4 regions of the Vibrio sp. T11.5 genome follow, and region 4 is predicted to be linked to each of the others. Evidence: predicted binding sites of a transcription regulator. Region 4 holds the regulator's gene; each other region holds the start of a gene.
The links. The regulator PurR, encoded in region 4, represses purine synthesis genes. The targets are predictions, from matches to a motif close to TNANGNAAACGTTTNCNTNA.

Region 1 (4,773 bases), on a different contig from region 4:
AGCTATCAGACCGCCAAACATCAGATCAGTATTGCGCCGCAGTTCGAGTATCGCGCCTTAGCGAATCAGGCTCTGTTTGCTTCGGGCGGTTTCAAGGCAGATTGGTTTGCTAATCTTGGTCAGACTTCTGCCATCAAATTTGAAGTAAAAGGTGAATATCTCGATTATCGTAATCAAACCTTTGCTTACCAGTCCGACTGGCAGTGGTCGGTCTTTGGCACTTATTGGCATCAGTTACCCGATGAGTGGCTATTGTTTGGTGGCTTAGACTGGACACTGAAACAAAATCGACAGGCGGTGCATGAGTACGATTTGTGGGGAGGTCGATTGGGCGTGAATAAAACCTTCACATCGCTGAACACTGATGTGACCTTATTCGCTTCGCTGAGGCAACGTATTTATGGTGACTTCAATGCGGTGCTTGGTGAGCGGCGCGACGATACTGAGCAAAATTATACCTTAGTGGTGACGCTGCCAGAGCTGTTTGCCGGATTTCAACCGCTCATCGAAGTCAAAGCCAATCAGACCAAGAGTAATGTTGATTGGGCATACAGCTACAAGCAGCATCAATACAGTCTAAAACTAGAAAAAAGATTCTGAAAATAATCAACGGCTTATTGTTTTTTCAAAAAATAATTAAAAAACTTTTACGGATTTTTCATTGTGGTTCGGTGTTACTGATAGAGGTGCACGTGTTTGGCTAGGCATAGTGCGCACAGATAAACCGAATGTGAGTAAAACAATGGAATGCTTATCCAGATCACTACTGATTATTTGCTTTTTTTTAGCGGCCCCATTCAGCTGGGCTGAAACAACGTCAGAAAGCGGGTCACAACCCGTTATGCAGGAAAATGCGACCATCGCAGAGAAGGCTGAAATCTCTGCGCTTCCTGCACCGGTGAGCGACAACATGTCGCCACCGGATTTGGTCGCCGCTACTGCTCAACACGACATGTCCCCCTATGGCATGTATCAATCGGCTGACTGGGTGGTCAAAGCGGTGATGATTTTACTGCTGGTGGCCTCAGGCGTGACTTGGGCGATCGGTATCGCAAAGCAAATCCAGTTGAACCTAGCGTGTCGCCGTGCGCGTCATATTGTTAATGAATTGCTTGATTCTGAAACCTTGGTCGAAGGCAAGCTGCGCTGCGGCAGTGCAGAAGGCGCTGGGCTGGCGTTGATTGAAGCTACAGAAAAAGAACTGGCGTTGTCTGCCCGAGCAGATAATGAGGACGGTATCAAAGAGCGCTTACAGCTCAGGCTCGAACGTGTTCAGGCTGGTTTAAGCAGTGCGATGGTTGGAGGTACAGGAGTGCTGGCAACAGTGGGCTCCGTTGGCCCTTTTGTCGGGCTATTTGGCACCGTTTGGGGGATCATGAATGCCTTTATCGGCATCGCCAAATCTCAAAACACCACATTAGCTGTCGTAGCGCCGGGGATTGCAGAAGCGTTGTTGGCAACGGCGATTGGTTTGGTGGCCGCGATTCCTGCGGTAGTGCTTTATAACCACTTTACTCGCGGTGTCAGCCAGTATCGCGCGCTTATGGCAGATATCTCTGCAGCGCTGATGGTACTGGTGAGCCGAGATCTCGATAGAGAGCCCGTTTCTATCGATGGAAAAAAGTTGGCAGCCTGAGCGGAGCATAGAGATGGGATTTAAAGTTGCTTCGCAGCAGGACGAGTTGGTGGTCAATCATGAGATCAACATCACGCCGTTTGTTGATGTCATGCTGGTGTTGCTGATCATTGTAATGGTCGCGGCACCACTGGCGACGGTCAATATACCGGTCGATTTACCCACGTCTTCGGCTGCACCGACACCTCAACCTAAGGCTCCGTTTTACTTGACTGTTAGCACTGATCTGGCGCTGACATTAGGCGAGGAGAGTACGGTGACTCTCGAACAACTGCCTCAAGCGCTAGCCCAAGTGCTGCCTGATAAAGAGCAGCGGATCTATTTACGTGCTGACAAAGCACTGGATTACCAAAGCTTGATGAAAGTGATGAACGCTTTGGTTGCAGCGGGTTATGTACAGATCGCTCTGGTCGGATTGGAACAACCAGAGAAATGAGAGGCAGTCAGTTAGGAAGATCCATAGCGCATGATAGCTTTGGCCCATGGTTGCTACCTGGAATCATCATTAGTGTCGGTTTTCATCTGGCTGTTGCGGTATATTATTTGTACCAACCTAAAGCTAAATTTATTCAGCCGCCAGCAGCGATTCCCGTCAGTGTTGCTTTGGTTGCACCCGTCGCGGCGCCACATGTTGAAAAGCCCGCGTTAAACTCTGGTCCTGAGCAAAATGAGTCGATGGATTCTATGGCATCAATGGCTCGTACAGAGCCGATTGATCCACAACAGAAGATCCAACAAGAGGTCGAGAGTGTGCCGGAGCCATCTCCGATTATAGCCAAAGAAGCACAGCGCTCCTCAGAGATTGCGACGCCTGAAAAACCAATAGAGACGAAGCCAAAAACGAAAGTAGAGAGCAAACCTGTTGCACAGGTTCAAAAACAGTTGGAAACGCCGCAAGCCGAGACACCTTCAGTCAGCCAAAAGGCTTCGGTCGCTCAGATTAAAAAGAGCGCTCCCAAGCTTGAAGTCGAAAAAGAACATAAGCAGATTCAAGGCGTGTCTGGGGCATTTAGCCAACACCTCAAACAAGTTAAGATGAGTTGGAAGCAGCAACTGGTGCTGCACCTTGAGCAGCACAAGCAGTATCCGCGCCGCGCTAAGCGGATGCGTAAACAAGGTGTGCCCTTGATTACTTTTACTATGGATAGAGCGGGGCAAGTACTGGGCGTCAAACTGGTACGCAGTAGCGGAACAGAATCGCTCGATAAAGAAGCGGTGGATCTTGTCTACCGTGCTATGCCATTGCCATTACCACCAGATGAAGTCAGCGGTGCGACCTTAACTTGGACGGTTCCAGTTCGGTTTTACGTTCAGTAGTGAATGAACCTAGTATTGGTGTGACCAATACACGCTCGAAGCAAACGTTTGCTAAATTTGCACAAAACCATTGAGATTTCACTCAAGATCCTTAAAATCCGCGCAAACGATTAAATGCTGTATATGTCTGATGGAATGGATTGGACGTTTCTACCGCTGAGCCTATCTCGGTGACTACAGTTGCTTTGCCCCTTTTCTCTTCATACAGCATTGGATCCGTTTACTATTTACTCCACTTGTAAAGGTTTCATTGTGAGTCTCGAATCAACCCTGAAAAACCAGAATCAGTCCGGTGTACTGGAATCGGTATTTAAAATCACTCAACGTAACACCACCCTAGGTACTGAGCTGTACGCAGGCTTTATTACGTTTTTGGCAATGAGCTATATTCTGGCGGTTAACCCAGCCATTCTGGGTAGCATTCCCGGCATGGATAAAGGTGCGGTGTTTACGGCGACGGCGATCGCAGCGGCAGTGGCAACGCTAATCATGGGCATTTGGGGTAATTACCCGGTGATGCTGGCACCAGGCATGAGCATGAATGGCTTCTTCAAAGGGATGTTACTGAGTAGCTCAGTTGCCTTGGTGTGGCATGAAGCGCTGTTTGGTATCTTTCTATCCGGTGTGTTGTACCTGATTCTGTCGATGACCAATATCCGCAAAGCGATGATTGAGTCGATACCAGAAGATCTTAAGCTGGCGATTACCGTTTCGCTTGGATTGTTCATTGCCTTTCTTGGTCTTAAAAATGCCGGCATTATTGTTTCTAACCCGATCATTTTGGTCAGCATGGGCAAGGTGACAGACCCACAGGTCATCATTGCTTACATCAGTATCTTTGTCGCTTTGGGTTGCATGGTGCGCGATATTAAGCTCGCGACCTTTATTTCTTTTGTTACTGCTATTGTGTTAACTGTCTTTGCTGACATGGTGATGGGGACCAACAACGCGCCGATTCCAGAGCAATTGGTCTCTGCTCCGCCAAGCTTAGCGGGCAGCTTTGGTGCGGTGTTTGATTTTTCAGGATTAACGGCGGACAAAATGTTTGACCTGTTGTTTATTGTGATTATTTTCCTGATTGTCGATTTCTTTGATGGCCTGAGTACGATTGTTGGTGTTGGCCGTGATGCAGGGATCATCGATAAGGATGGCAAAGTGCCCAATGCACGTTCTGCATTGGTTGCAGATGCGGGTGGCACGGTGATTGGTTCAGTTCTGGGAACCACCTCTATCACTGCCTTCTCAGAGTCTGGCATTGCCTCTTCTCAGGGTGCCAAAACCGGATTGGCCGCCGTGATGGTTGCGGGCTTGTTCCTAGTCTCTCTATTCCTATATCCATTGTTTTCGATTTTTTCAGCCGCCATGGTGGCGCCAGCGATGGTCGTTGTTGGCATCTATATGATCGGGCGTTTAGGGCAAATTAGCTGGGAACAAAAAGAATCCCGCATTGCGGCATTCTTTACCATCATGTTCACCGTTCTAAGTTTTTCACCAGCCAACGGTATGGCGATGGGTTTTATCAGCTATGCATTTACCATGGTTGTGGCAGGTAAAGGTAAACAGGTGCATCCGGTGATTTACGCTCTATCGGCTATATTCCTGACGTACTTGGTACTGTTGTAATAAGATTTTGAAACTAAAAAGCCCCGCTCTTAGAGCGGGGCTTTTTTAATTATCCTGATTCTAATCATCTCTTTTAGATTAATATGCAACATGTTTATTTGATTTATTTTTAGTCAATTTGATCTTGTCAAATTATAATCAAATGTTATTGTACTTGGCTCATAAATAAGAAATGAAGCTATTCATTTTACAAAAAA
Region 2 (4,773 bases), on a different contig from region 4:
ACATAACGTGTTTCCTCATGACCTCCAGAATCGCGTACCACACGCTGGTCGACGACTTTGGCTTCGCACACCATCTCTTGTGAGGTATCACGCTGCAAGGGATGAATCCAGAATCTGACCCATAGCTCAGCCTCCTTATGGAAGCACTCGATTTTGAATGTGTGTAGACACGAAGTTCTGGCTCCGGTATCAATTTTTGCCTTGATCTTTTCTATACCTAACTCAGGAAGGCTCAGGGTTTCTCGCCAGCCCACTAGCAGCTTTTCGTTCATAGCATTTCATTTACATTGAGAAAGTAATCAAGATGCTCTGATAACCGAGCATCCCCCGGTATAACGGATAGCGTGTATCTGTTATAGGGGTTGAAGTGGGCAAGATGGATTGCCTATGGCGCTTCAACGGCGGCGACTGTATCAGCGAGAGGTGAGGGTGACTAACGAATTAATTTCACCATGACGACAAAAATTGATTATCAAAGTCGATAACAAAAAAGCCAGCGTTTTCCGCTGGCTTTTGAGTTGGTTTTCTATATGAGGAACGGGTTAGGCTTTCTCTGGAATCGCTTCCAATAGTGCGACCATTTGATCCCAGAATAGAGCAACCGTGTCGATTTTCACTTTCTCGTCTGGCGAATGTGGGAATTTGATCGTTGGACCAAATGAAACCATGTCCATGTTCGGATATGGTTCTTTAAACAGGCCACACTCTAGGCCAGCATGGATAACCATGATGTTTGGTTTGTGGCCGTAAATGCCTTCGTACATGTCGCGGAAGATAGCCATGATTTCAGAGTCTGCATCTGGCTTCCACCCCGGGTATGCACCAGAGAAAGCAATCTTAGATCCTGCCAGTTCCGCTACGGATGTCAGCATACTTTCAACTTGATGACGGCCTGAGTCAATCAATGAACGCACTAGGCAAAGTACGTTGATCTTATTGCTCTCTGTGGTAACAACACCTAAGTTCAGAGACGTTTCAACTACGCCTTCGATCTCGTCACTCATGCGGATCACACCGTTAGGGCATGCATTCAGTGCAGCGATAAAACGTTGCTGATCAGCAATGGCCAGCACTTGCTCACTAGTTTCGATGGCTTCGTTGAATGAAACGATGTCTGTTTCTATTTTTCCTAACTCTTGCTTCAGCAAATCAGTGTAGAAGTTGAAGAGTTTAGCCAGCTTCGCTTCGTTTTCTGCTGGGATAGCGACAGTTACAAATGCTTCACGTGGAATCGCATTACGCAGGCTACCGCCACGGAATTCAACCAGACGTAGATCCAGCTCTTGTGCGTGACCTGCTAGGAAACGAGCGACAAGTTTGTTGGCGTTACCACGACCAGTATGGATATCACAACCAGAGTGGCCGCCTTTCAGGCCTTTCAATACGAGTTGGCGAGTTACGTAGCCTGCTGGGATAACTTCGCGCTTGATGTCGAATGTCATTTCGCCATCAATACCGCCCGCACAGCCCATGTAGACTTCGCCCTCTTGCTCTGAATCGGTGTTCAGCAGAATCTCACCTTCTAGCCATCCGGCTTCCAGGCCGAAGGCACCAGTCATGCCTGCTTCTTCATCAATAGTCAGAAGTACTTCAATCGGACCGTGTTTGATATCGGTAGAGGCGAGTACTGCTAGACAAGATGCCATACCCATACCGTTGTCTGCACCTAGAGTAGTACCTTTTGCGGTGACCCATTCACCGTCTATATAAGGCTGGATAGGATCTTTAGTGAAGTCATGATCTGTGTCTTCGTTCTTTTGCGGCACCATATCGATGTGCGCTTGAAGAACGACCCCTTTCTTGTTTTCCATGCCAAGTGTGGCTGGCTTTTTAATGAAGACATTGCCCGTCGGATCGCGACGGACATCAAGCCCTTGCTCAGTTGCCCAGTCCACAATGTATTGAGCGAGCGCTTCTTCATACTTAGAAGGGTGAGGGATTGAGCAGATCTTATCGAAAAACTGCCATAATGGTGCAGGTGATAAGTTGCTGATTTCAGAATGGAATTCAGACACGGATGACTCCTTAATCATAATAATGCCAGATCTTGTTAGGAAACTTAGTCAATTAAACGAACAAAAAACCAAATCTGACCTATTGGGTAGAGAGGAACAGAATAGCACTACCTAAGGTTAGGTAGTAGTCAAAGCAGAAACGAAATGTTTCGCTGCCATCACAGAACCTAGATTCAATCGTTTTGCCATGTGAGTCTGAATTCTTATTGTGTGTAATAAAAATAACATCCAAATTAATATTTCTGTAATTTAATTACTAAATTCATTTAATCTTGGTCATTTATTGAAATTTGTGTGACTTTTGTCACTTTTGTTGTTGTAATTAATTTTCTTTGAGGTATATTAGTAACCAACTTCGAAAGCGAAGAGAAAATGCTCAAAGGATGAGTCCGATTTGTCGCCTCCAAGGAACCGAGAAATCAATATTTGTTATCTGTTTTCATTGATTTAGAAGGTGATAGTTATGAAAGGTTTACCAAGTGCAGCGTTCTGGATAAACAACTCTGTTTACACTGGCAATTTTGCATACCCAACGAGCTTCGGTTACTAATTCCGAACTTGTGACTCTCGAACAAGTTTGTTCACCCCTATAATTGGAATTTTATTACAGCTTACAATTTGCTGACATGATTCAACCGCCACTCAATTTGAGTGGCGTTTTTTTATCTGTTGAAAATAACGCCTCTAATAGCATGGTTTTCTTATTTTCATCAGTTTTGCTTCACACTATTCGCGTAAACACATATCCAACCTCGCTCCAGCGCTTTTTCTTCAATGTAAGTTTACGACATGGTTGAAAAAATCACCCCTCAAAAACTCATAGATGCATTAACGTTATTCATTGAGCTAACAGGATTTTTTACCAATGTTCCTTTAGGTGGTGCATTTGAGTTCGAGTTTTATAGATATAAATATTGATTAGAGTCCTAATTCTATCTGGAATTTGCCATTTGTAGACTTTATAATCCCGCCAATCGATTACGCAACCGTTTACTCTTACCCTTTGGAATTCGATTATGTTCGAAAAAATATTCAAGCTCAGTGAACACGGAACGAATGTAAAAACTGAGATCATAGCCGGTATGACAACTTTCCTTACCATGGCTTACATCATCTTTGTCAATCCGGCCATTTTGGCTGATGCTGGTATGGATCGTGGGGCTGTCTTCGTAGCGACCTGTCTCGCGGCCGCTATCGGCTGTTTCATCATGGGCTTTGTCGCTAACTACCCAATTGCTCAGGCACCGGGAATGGGGCTGAATGCCTTTTTCACCTACGCCGTTGTTCTGGGTATGGGCTATACATGGCAAGTAGCTCTAGCAGCAGTATTTGTATCCGGCGTGCTATTCATTCTATTGAGTGTGTTTAAGATCCGAGAGTGGATCATAAACTCCATCCCACTTTCTTTGCGCACGGGTATCTCTGCGGGGATTGGTTTGTTCTTAGCATTTATCGCGCTAAAGAATGCAGGCATTGTGGTGGATAATCCAGCCACGCTTGTTTCTCTTGGAGCGATTACTTCACTACCTGCGGTATTAGCCTCAATTGGTTTTTTCTTAACTATCGCACTGGTTCACCGTGGCGTAAAAGGTGCGGTGATGATCGCTATTTTGGCGGTTACAGGCTTAGGTCTTGTGTTTGGTGATGTGCAATGGGGGGGGATCATGTCAACCCCACCAAGCATTGCTCCGACCTTTATGCAGTTGGACTTCTCTGCGGTATTTGAGATCGGTATGATTTCAGTGGTTTTTGCTTTCCTTTTCGTCGACTTATTTGATACTGCTGGCACGCTAGTCGGGGTATCTCAAAAAGCTGGTCTGATGGATAAAGATGGTAAAATTCCTCGTCTAAACAAAGCCCTTCTTGCTGATTCGACCGCGACTTCAGTGGGGGCTCTTTTGGGGACATCCAATACGACCTCTTACATTGAGAGCGTATCGGGGGTTGCCGCTGGAGGTCGAACAGGTCTAACGGCGGTTGTTGTTGGTATTTTGTTCCTTCTTGCTCTTTTCTTCTCGCCATTGGCTGGTATGATCCCTGCCTATGCAACAGCTGGTGCGCTATTTTACGTGGCGATTCTTATGCTTTCTGGTCTGGTGAGCATCGATTGGCGAGACCTGACAGAGGCGGCACCTGTTGTTGTTACCTGTTTGTTGATGCCTCTGACTTTCTCTATTGCGGAAGGTATTTCTCTCGGTTTCATCGCTTATGCGGCAATCAAGTTATTCAGTGGTAAAGGTCGTGATGTTTCCCTCAGTGTATGGGTGATGTCAGCAATCTTTATCTTCAAGTACATTGTTGCTTAAAGAACTTCATTAAGGGGTCGAACGTTCTGCGCTGAGTGGAATGGACTGCTCCTCAACTTTTATTATTAGGTTTAGAACAATGAGTAAGAAATTCATTATTACTTGGGATCAAATGCACAGTTATTGTCGTGAGCTTGCTGAGCAGCAAATGCCGGCAGAGCAGTGGAAAGGTATCTGGGCCGTAAGTCGGGGTGGTCTTGTTCCAGGTGCAATTCTCGCTCGTGAACTAGGTATTCGTTATGTTGATACTATTTGTATCTCTAGTTATGATCATGATCACCAACGTGATATGAGCGTCTTGAAAGCACCTGAAGGTGACGGCGAAGGTTACTTAATCGTCGAAGATTTAGTGGACAGTGGTGATACCGCTCGCAAGCTGCGTGAACTGTATCCGAAAGCAAAATTGATCGCAGTATGTGCGAAACCATCTGGTGCTGCTCTCCTTGATGATT
Region 3 (4,773 bases), on a different contig from region 4:
CTGGATTCGCCTGCAACTCAGCAACAGCGGAAATAATTTCTGCAATACCGGCTTTGTTGTCCGCACCGAGAAGTGTGGTGCCATCCGTCGTGATCAGATTGTGGCCAAGCAGTCTACGCAGCTCAGGGTATTGAATTGGCGACAGCACTTCATCACCTTTACCTAGGGCAATATCGCCACCCTGATAATCTTCAACAATCTGAGGTTTGACATTTTTTCCTGACGCATCAGGTGCGGTATCCATATGAGCGACAAAGCCAATGGCTGGCACATCGTAGTCAACATTACTGGGCAGCTTCGCCATCAAATAGCCGTTATCATCAAGTAACACCTCACTCAAACCAAGTTCCAACAATTCTTGTTGGAGGAATTGGGCGAAAGTGTATTGCCCTTCACTACTTGGGCAGGCGGGGTTGGAAGGGTTGGACTGCGTGTTAAAGGACACGTAGCGCAGAAAACGTTGAACCAGTTCATTCATAGCGGTATCTCTTTATATTATGATTGTTAGCATACTGGCGTTCATCCTACGCCTTATAAACAAAGAGGTTTTGCTGTAAATCAGTTTTTAAGCGATGAGAGCAATACAGTGCATAACGATGACACTGGTGGTCAGCCTTGCTCTGAGGACCTTGTACCCTACGGGTTTGCGCTCTTTTTCCGCTATTCTGACTGCTCGCTCTGAAAACCAAACCAGAAAATAACCAAAGCCCAACAAGACAAGCGCTAAAGCGACGTTCTGGCGTGACAGTAGCAAGACACCCCATGTCATCACGGCAAACAAGTTACTGAGTAAAAGTGCATTACGGCTAATTTTATCTACCGAGTGATCGATGCCATTGCCCCACAGTACTCCCGACAAAAAACTCAAGATCACCACACTGTACGAAATAAACATTTCTTCGCCTGTAAGCCCGAAGAGCCTCGCACCTGTGACAATACCGATGAGGCTCAGCGCGAAAGGCACTAGCCCCAAATAACCCAGTTTAAACATGATTGACATTGACGATCTTCCATTGCTCATAAACGCATTCTTAAGTATTTTTGTTTATTACGACGAAAAAGCCCGAATAGTTTGCTATTCGGGCTTTTAATTATCGACTTAAGGCAGCATTAAAGCAGGATGAAAATACCCGCCAAACAAGCACTCATAAGATTCGCAAACGTACCAGCAAGCACAGCTTTGATACCAAGATTAGCCACTTCTGAGCGGCGCTCTGGCGCAATCACTCCGATAGAGCCAAGCTGAATAGCAATCGAACCTATGTTTGCAAAGCCACACAGTGCAAACGTGACGATCACTTGGGTATGTTCAGAAAGCAGCGCTTTGTGCTCGACAAAATCGATGAAAGCCACAAACTCATTCATAACAATTTTCTGGCCAATGTAAGAGCCCGCCATCAGCATTTCATTGGCCGGCACACCAATCACCCATGCCAAAGGAGAGAACAGGTAGCCGAACAGCGTTTGCAGCGTCAATCCGCTAAAGCCCGCCACGTCGCCCAAACTTTCAAGACCCGTGTTGACCATGGCAATCACGCTAACGAATGCAATCAACATGGTACCGACAGCAACGGCAACCTTCATGCCGTTCATTGCACCACTTGCTAAAGCATCAATCACATTACTGTCTTGCGCTTTGTCCATTGCAATATCTGATTGATCAATTGGCGTTTCACGCTCAGGAACAATGATCTTAGCCATCATCAAACTGCCCGGCGCAGCCATAAAGCTTGCGGCAATTAAGTACTTGAGCTCAACACCTAATCCAGCATAACCACCCAGTACACTGCCAGCCACAGAGGCCATGCCCCCCGCCATCACAGCAAACAATTCAGAGCGAGTCATGCGCGAAAGGAAAGGTCGAACAAGAAGTGGAGACTCACCTTGAGATAGGAAGATATTACCGGTAGCAACCAGAGACTCGGCTTTACTCGTCCCGAGGAACTTTTGGATACCACCACCGATAAACTCAATCACCTTTTGCATAATGCCAAGGTAATAAAGTGCCGAAATTAGTGCACTAAAGAAAATGATGATAGGCAGAACACGAACCGCAAAGATAAACCCAGTATTGGCTAAATCACCAAACAAGAATCCGATACCTTCATCAGCAAAACCTAACAGGCTAGAAACACCATTACTTAAACTGGTGAGTGCGGTTTGTCCCCAAGGGAAGTACAAGACTAAAGCGGCAAAACCGATTTGAAGTAACAAGGCGCGAGAGACTGTTTTCCAGTTGATCGCTTTACGACTCTCTGACAGCAACACAGCACATAATAACAGTGCCGCAACACCGATTAATCCGAATAGGACATTCATTAAAGATAACCTCTACAAGCATTGGTAAATAGCTGGTCCGGTCCGTGGGGTCATTCACCATTCCATGTGACGGCTTGTATTGGCAGAGCAGTACTCTTAACCGGGCGGAGAGTATAACGCACGCAGTGAGATATTCATCACATATTTTAACGCAAACGTTCAAATGTTCACTCAATAAACAGCTTAATCGGCAACGAACCCAATTGAGCAGATGAAATCGGAGTAGAAAAACATAAAATATGCACTTACTTGCTATAAAACCGTGAACAAAGATCACACTTTTGAAGCTATCCCCCCATTCAATGACTGAAAAAGTTTGGCAACTTATTATTTGCCATCTAGGTTTATAAAAGTGTCAACTAACGTACTAGTGACAAAAACAGATTCTCTAACAACGTCAGCAGCTAACAACGCAAACACAACAATACACTGCCCCACCTTTGGTGGGGCTATTTTGTTTATCGGCAGGACAAAAAGGTCTGGCGTCGCAGCGCACAACAAGTACTCTGTTATTTTGAACTAGATTTATACCACTAGCGGTATAGAATAAGCGCCTCTTTAACCGATGCCAGAGATCACCATGCAACGCGATTACACCCTCTCATCCCTGCAAGCTACCCCAAGAGAAGAGCTCGAAGAACTCAGTCTGCGAATGATCCACCGCCTGATCGCAGAAGAATCGATGACTGAGTTGTTTACGTTCGATGCCGATGAGACGGAATCCGAAGACAAACTGCAAGAGGCACAGTTTGATGCCATGTTGAGGATGAGTGCGATCGCTCTTAGTGAACTGCCAGCCCTTTTCAGCGAATCAGACAATCAACAGCAAAACACGCTACGCATGCAACGCTTATTGCTTTGGCATTTTTATTCGGTTTCGTTTCACCTTGAACAGGCAATACCACTTGAAGTCCATTGTCAACATGTGGAAGTGCTGCTTAAACAAGCCCCAACCAACGCATTAGAGTGGGTCACAGCTTTAACCGACTTACTGCGTCAATACGCGGCCATTAACCAAAGTCGCTAATTCGAACTCGGTAGAACTGCGATAACCCAACCTCACAACATTGCGAGAATCGCCACTAGGATACTGAGTGTGAAAGGGAAGCAAAAGCCAAACTGAGGCCAATTAGTTGTTATTCCACAACCACTAAAAAGGCCGGGCTGACCCGGCCTGATTATTTAATCGTTAGTGAGAACGACACGAGCATTCTGTTTCTGAATTGGGCGGTTGTTGTTACCCATCACCATCTGCATTTGTTTTGCCTGTTCTGTGGTTAAATTTTGCGCAGATTTAAGCACAAACCAGCGTACGCCTTCAGAACAAGGTGGCGTCGTCAGAGAGCCATTAAAGCGGTAGTACTCCCCCGTTGCAGGCAACATATCTTTTACTGCAAACGGCGTTTGTAACCTCACGGTTTGACCGGGTTCAGGCATGGTCGCCGTCAACTGTGTGATCTGGTTATTTTCCCCCGGTGCTGCGTTATACATCACAGCAACAACCGCTAGGTTGCCATCTTTATCCGCATTAACAAAATGCGCTTCCAAGGGAAAGTGTTGACCACGAATGTGGTTTTCTGAAGGAGTATGGAAATGGAACTGCGCCAGATTAAACTCAACTCCATCTACTGTTACGGCGTTATTCCCCTCAACAACCGCTTGGAGTGTATGCCCGTTATTCGTCAGCCCAGTCACCATACCCTGATACTCAATGTTGAGTGGCATCAGCTCCGCATCAACCACATCCTTGATATCAATCGGGCTTTGGTTTTTGCCAGTGGCACACTCTTTGGCAACGTCTCCCCAATGTTCAGGTCCTTTATCCCCTTTGTAACCCCATTCAGCGGCCTGAACCGTTCCCGCCATCGCAATCATCAAACTTGCGGCAATCAATGTGTTTTTCATGTTATTTCCTTATTATCGTCACCAACGGAAGATCGGCCACCATCATAAGTCGATGACCAAATCCATGAGTAGTAGGAAAACTTTGATTACCTGCGAATTTTGGAACCGGATACAAAAAAGTGAAAGTTACTTTTTTGTCAATTTCATTGGAAGATGCCTTTGTCTTTCTAACATTGCCAGTTTGATCTTGCCCTAAAACAAAAAGCCAGTGTTGTATCACCAACACTGGTTTTCGGACAATACTAGGTATCAGAGATCAATCAACGAAGTAAGGCAGTTGCTCTTGAGTTAAGGCACTGTCAACAGCAAACTCAGCGTGCTCTGTCACATTGCTCACATTCCAATTAGTCAGGTCTTGGGAAAATGCCTTAGATGACATAAACATACGGCTCATATTTGTCACGCTTGATGTATCCCAATGACCAATGTCTTGATTAAATGCGTTCGCCTCTTTAAACATATACGACATATCAGTAACGCTTGTGGTATCCCAACCACTAATATTCTGGTTGAAACTTTCTGCACCAGTAAACATGATACTCATATTAG
Region 4 (4,773 bases):
AGTATACGTTCTCGGCTGAGTACTTGGTTCGGATAAGAGGAAAGAGCGACTAACAGCTCATATTCGGCTTTGGTCAGTTTTACTGGTTCGCCATTTTTGCTTAGAGCGCGACGAGGAACATCAAAGGTCCATTCAGCAAAACGTATCACATTGCCTGTATTTTTTTGCTGTTCATCGACATCAATGCCACGACGAGTTGCGGCAATGCGCCACAATAGGTTCTTAACACGAACAAGCAATTCACGCAGTTCAAACGGCTTGGTGACATAATCATCTGCGCCCATTTCTAGGCCTACGATTTTATCAATGCTATCCGTGCGACCCGTTACGAGAATAATTCCAATGTCTGATTGACTGCGAAGTTCACGTGTGAGCATTAACCCATCTTCACCGGGAAGGTTGATATCCAGCATCACCAAATCAACTTCATCACTTTGTAGCGTGTCGCGCATTTGCTCGCCGCTTTCAGCTTCACTGACTTGGTAACCCTCGTTTTGAAAGTAGCCAACCAACTTGCTGCGAGTCACTGTGTCGTCTTCAACTACTAATACGTGATAGCTCATTTACACCACTTACTTACATTTGGAATTGTCTTCGTTTGTATTCTATTCATAATCAGTAACAATTCTAGTGTTTGTCGTCCTATCAAGGGGAAACCTGAGTGTTTATTGATTCAAAACAAAACTAGTCTCAGGCATTAATAACTTTGCACTTTTGCACTCAATCTGAAACAACACCCATTATCGCTATTCATTTTTATTGGTTAAACTGGAAAGCAGAATTTTCAGGAGTCTGAACTCATGCAAGAACTTAAAGCATTCAACGAAAAACGCGCTGAAATATACTGGTGGTTGTCCAGCTTATTTGCTAAAGAGCTAACAGAAGAGGATCTTCAGCAGTATCAATCTGTAGAGATCCGTTCTTTTCTAACAGGGCTGGGGGAAAACTCTCACCTGAAACCAGCCATAGATAAACTAGTCATTGCGCTCAATCGTCTTATCGATCGTGAAGATGCTCAGCTTGAACTGGCCGCAGACTTTTGCGATTTGTTTCTCAAATCAAACAAGGACTCAGCACTGCCTTACGCTTCGATATATATCGGCAACTCTGGCCTTCTCAATGACCAACCAGCCGCAGACATGGCGGAGTTGATGGCTAAACATGGCATTGAGGTAGACAAAGGGCTGAATGAGCCCGCAGACCACCTAGCGATTGAGCTCGATTTTTTGGGCAACCTGATTATCCAAGCTAACGAGCTAGATCAAGAACGCCACATGGAAGATTCATTTGCCGAACAGGAAGGATTTATTCAACAACATCTCCTGAGTTGGGTGCCACAATTTAGTAAGCATTGCGAAACATTGGACAAATTTGGCTTTTACTCTGCGGCTGCTTTGCTACTGGTTACGTTTCTTGAACTCGACTGCGCCTACTTAAGAGGTGAGTAACCTTGTTATGAATGTGTGATACAAAACTTATTACACCTTCTTTTTGTTTGCTCTTCTTTTGTTTGCGGTCTAGAATCGTGACCGCAAACGATAAAAATGAATGAACTAGAGACAAACCGCTGAATTAAGCGGTTTTTGTGTTTCTGATACTTTCTGCCAATTTATTCTACAATCTGAATATACCTCCTGGCAGTCATCGACAGGACAGAACCTTATGGCCACTATTAAAGATGTGGCACGCCTAGCTGGTGTGTCAACTACAACAGTTTCTCACGTAATTAATAAGACACGCTTTGTTGCCGAGGCGACACAAGAAAAGGTAATGGAAGCGGTCACGGAATTGAATTACGCACCAAGCGCCGTCGCACGCAGCCTGAAGTGTAATACTACTCGTACTATCGGCATGCTTGTTACTCAATCGACCAACCTATTCTTCTCTGAAGTCATTGATGGTGTAGAAAGCTATTGTTATCGTCAAGGCTACACGTTGATCTTATGTAACACTGGTGGCATCTACGAGAAACAACGCGACTATATCCGTATGCTCGCGGAAAAACGTGTCGATGGCATTCTAGTTATGTGTTCTGACCTAACAGAAGAACTCAGTGAGATGCTAGACCGTCAGAAAGACATTCCTAAAGTAATCATGGATTGGGGGCCTGAAAGCTCTCAAGCCGACAAGATCATTGATAACTCAGAAGAGGGGGGTTATCTTGCGACCAAATACCTAATAGACAACGGGCATAAAGATATTGCTTGTCTAAGCGGTCACTTCGAAAAAGCGGCCTGTCAGGAACGTATCTTAGGCTTCCGTCGTGCAATGACCGAAGCCAATCTTTCCGTCAACGAAGATTGGATTCTAGAAGGTAACTTCGAGTGCGATACAGCGGTGTTGGCAGCCGATAAAATCGTCGCCATGGACAAAAAACCATCAGCAGTGTTCTGTTTCAACGACACCATGGCACTAGGTTTAATGAGCAGACTGCAGCAAAAAGGTGTTCGTATTCCAGAAGATGTTTCTGTGATTGGCTATGACAACATCGAACTCGCCGAGTATTTCTCACCACCACTCACAACGGTCCACCAACCTAAACGACGCGTTGGTAAAAATGCGTTTGAAATTCTTCTCGAACGCATCAAAGACAAAGAGCATGAAAAGCGTGTATTTGAAATGCACCCAGAAATTGTAGTACGCGATACTGTGTGCAAATTCAACAAATAGCAGTGTGAAACGCCCGATTAATAACTCAATCTATTAGTCGGGCCTATCATTCAGGCGCAATTTAATTGAACCAAGATCACATTTGATCAATAGAGATGTGATACTTGCCTCAAATTTTATTTATCCTTAAGATGTTCGACTAATGCCACGAACAGGGCAAACCACTCGAAAGAGTGGGACGCAAAGCTTCCGGCCTGACTCAGGAAACTGAAAGGTAGCGGGGTTGCCGATGGGCAAAGATGCAAACGATTCGTATCGTTTAAAACACAACACTACAATTCTCACTTTTGAGCGAACATTGTAAATGTATGAGTTTTAATCTGGTATGACACCTTATTGACACTTTATCTGCATTATTTTGCTAATCTCTCGGACCTGAATTTGGTGGCGTATAATAATATACACCGAGATAACACAGCATGGATAAACCAATACTTAAAGACTCGATGCGACTTTTTGACCCACTTGGTCGTATAAAATCGCGTTCGATGTTCGGCGGATTCGGAATCTTCGCAGACGACACAATGTTCGCATTGGTAGTTAACGATATGCTCCATATCCGCGCCGACGACAAACTGGCTAGTCAATTTAAATCTGAAGGCTTAGAGCCCTATGTTTACAAAAAACGAGGCTTCCCGGTCGTAACCAAATATTTCGCTTTAACCAACGATGTCGCCTCCTGCCCCACCCGCGCGATAGAGCTAGCGCAGAGCGCACTCGAAGTCGCTAAAAAAGAAAAGACATCTCAAGCGAAAACTCGACCTAACCGCCTTAAAGACCTCCCTAACCTCCGTCTTGCAACTGAACGTATGCTAAAGAAAGCGGGCATCGATAGCGTTGAAAATTTAGAGGAAACAGGTTCAGTTAAGGCATTTAAGGCGATTCAAGCCACTCATACCGCAGACGTGTCCTTAGAATTGCTCTGGGCGTTGGAAGGCGCAATCAATGGTAAGCATTGGTCCGTCATTCCACCTGAACGTCGACAGGAGCTGGTCAACATACTCAACAGCTAATCAAGAATCGATGAAAAGCCAACCAGACGGTTGGCTTTTTTATTGGCTGTGAAATTTAATCTTTGCCAAACAGTTCTTATTTGTTAACAATTTAAATGAGCGCAATGTGTCTGCTGCTCGAAATAGAGGAAGTCGTTATGAATAAGAAACTTGTGTTGGGTATCCTGTTGGTCGGCCTGATCATTTTTCTCGGAGTCAATTTCGGTCAATACCTAACGTTAGAAAATGCCAAATCACAACAAGTTGCATTATCTGCATACATCAACAGTAATTTTACCTTAGCTGCGGCTATCTACTTCCTGGCTTACATCGCTATCACTGCGTTTTCCATTCCAGGGGCAGCAGTAGTCACACTACTTGGCGCCGCTCTATTTGGGTTTTGGACAAGTTTGTTACTCGTTTCATTTGCCAGCACCATAGGAGCAACATTAGCCTTCTTGAGTAGCCGCTTCCTGCTACGTGATTGGGTACAAAGTAAGTTTGGCGACAAACTGAATGCCATCAACCAAGGTGTCGATCGAGATGGGGCTTTTTACCTGTTCTCGTTGCGCCTCATACCTGTGTTTCCATTTTTTCTCATCAACTTACTCATGGGTCTGACACCTATTTCAACGGCTCGATTTTATCTCGTTAGTCAGCTAGGCATGCTACCTGGTACAGCGGTATACCTGAATGCAGGTACACAATTGGCACAGATAGATAGCTTATCAGGTATTGTCTCTCCATCAGTATTGGCCTCATTCGCTCTTCTAGGACTCTTCCCTGTGATTACCAAATGGGTGATGGGAAAAATTAAAGGGTCACCACAGACACGAGATGGGAGCCCGTCTTGAAAATATTCACCGCTAACAACCCTCCTGAAGCTCACATCATTTGTGAGCTTCTTAAGTCCAACCGAATACATTGCGAAGTGAGAGGAGAAGGTATCTTCAGCCTGCAAGGAGAGATCCCATTCGGAGAACATTCGCAGCCTTATGTATGGTTAATAGACCTTCAAATGAAAAAGCGCGCAATCGCAATCATTGAACAGTTTCATCAACAAACCTGCGCGGGCAATGAATGGTGCTGTGGAGAGTGTGGGGAAGCTAAC

Region 1: OH455_RS18620 (NCS2 family permease) is a predicted target of PurR. The motif match lies at 2,990-3,009, and genes of this name have one in related genera.
Region 2: OH455_RS03310 (NCS2 family permease) is a predicted target of PurR. The motif match lies at 2,994-3,013, and genes of this name have one in related genera.
Region 3: OH455_RS16585 (NupC/NupG family nucleoside CNT transporter) is a predicted target of PurR. The motif match lies at 2,467-2,486, and genes of this name have one in related genera.

The regions. Positions count from the first base shown of each region.
Region 1 covers NZ_JAPPTP010000023.1:3,497-8,269, reverse strand. The annotation lists gene OH455_RS18640 (surface lipoprotein assembly modifier) at 1-600, shown strand, start outside; gene exbB (tonB-system energizer ExbB) at 662-1,636, shown strand; gene exbD (TonB system transport protein ExbD) at 1,650-2,072, shown strand; gene OH455_RS18625 (TonB family protein) at 2,069-2,953, shown strand; purine riboswitch at 3,051-3,150, shown strand; gene OH455_RS18620 (NCS2 family permease) at 3,206-4,576, shown strand.
Region 2 covers NZ_JAPPTP010000002.1:11,176-15,948, reverse strand. The annotation lists gene OH455_RS03320 (ATP-dependent zinc protease family protein) at 1-272, opposite strand, end outside; gene OH455_RS03315 (aminoacyl-histidine dipeptidase) at 543-2,015, opposite strand; gene OH455_RS03310 (NCS2 family permease) at 3,032-4,321, shown strand; gene tet(34) (oxytetracycline resistance phosphoribosyltransferase domain-containing protein Tet(34)) at 4,401-4,773, shown strand, end outside.
Region 3 covers NZ_JAPPTP010000018.1:87-4,859, reverse strand. The annotation lists gene pepT (peptidase T) at 1-478, opposite strand, end outside; gene OH455_RS16590 (DUF3429 domain-containing protein) at 566-1,000, opposite strand; gene OH455_RS16585 (NupC/NupG family nucleoside CNT transporter) at 1,111-2,319, opposite strand; gene OH455_RS16580 (exoribonuclease R) at 2,900-3,346, shown strand; gene OH455_RS16575 (carbonic anhydrase) at 3,502-4,224, opposite strand; partial or broken gene OH455_RS16570 (BspA family leucine-rich repeat surface protein) at 4,481-4,773, opposite strand, start outside.
Region 4 covers NZ_JAPPTP010000001.1:629,148-633,920, forward strand. The annotation lists gene torR (two-component system response regulator TorR) at 1-563, opposite strand, end outside; gene torD (molecular chaperone TorD) at 801-1,448, shown strand; gene purR (HTH-type transcriptional repressor PurR) at 1,663-2,670, shown strand; cyclic di-GMP riboswitch class I at 2,816-2,901, shown strand; gene OH455_RS02950 (TfoX/Sxy family DNA transformation protein) at 3,090-3,683, shown strand; gene OH455_RS02955 (TVP38/TMEM64 family protein) at 3,821-4,516, shown strand; gene OH455_RS02960 (putative signal transducing protein) at 4,513-4,773, shown strand, end outside.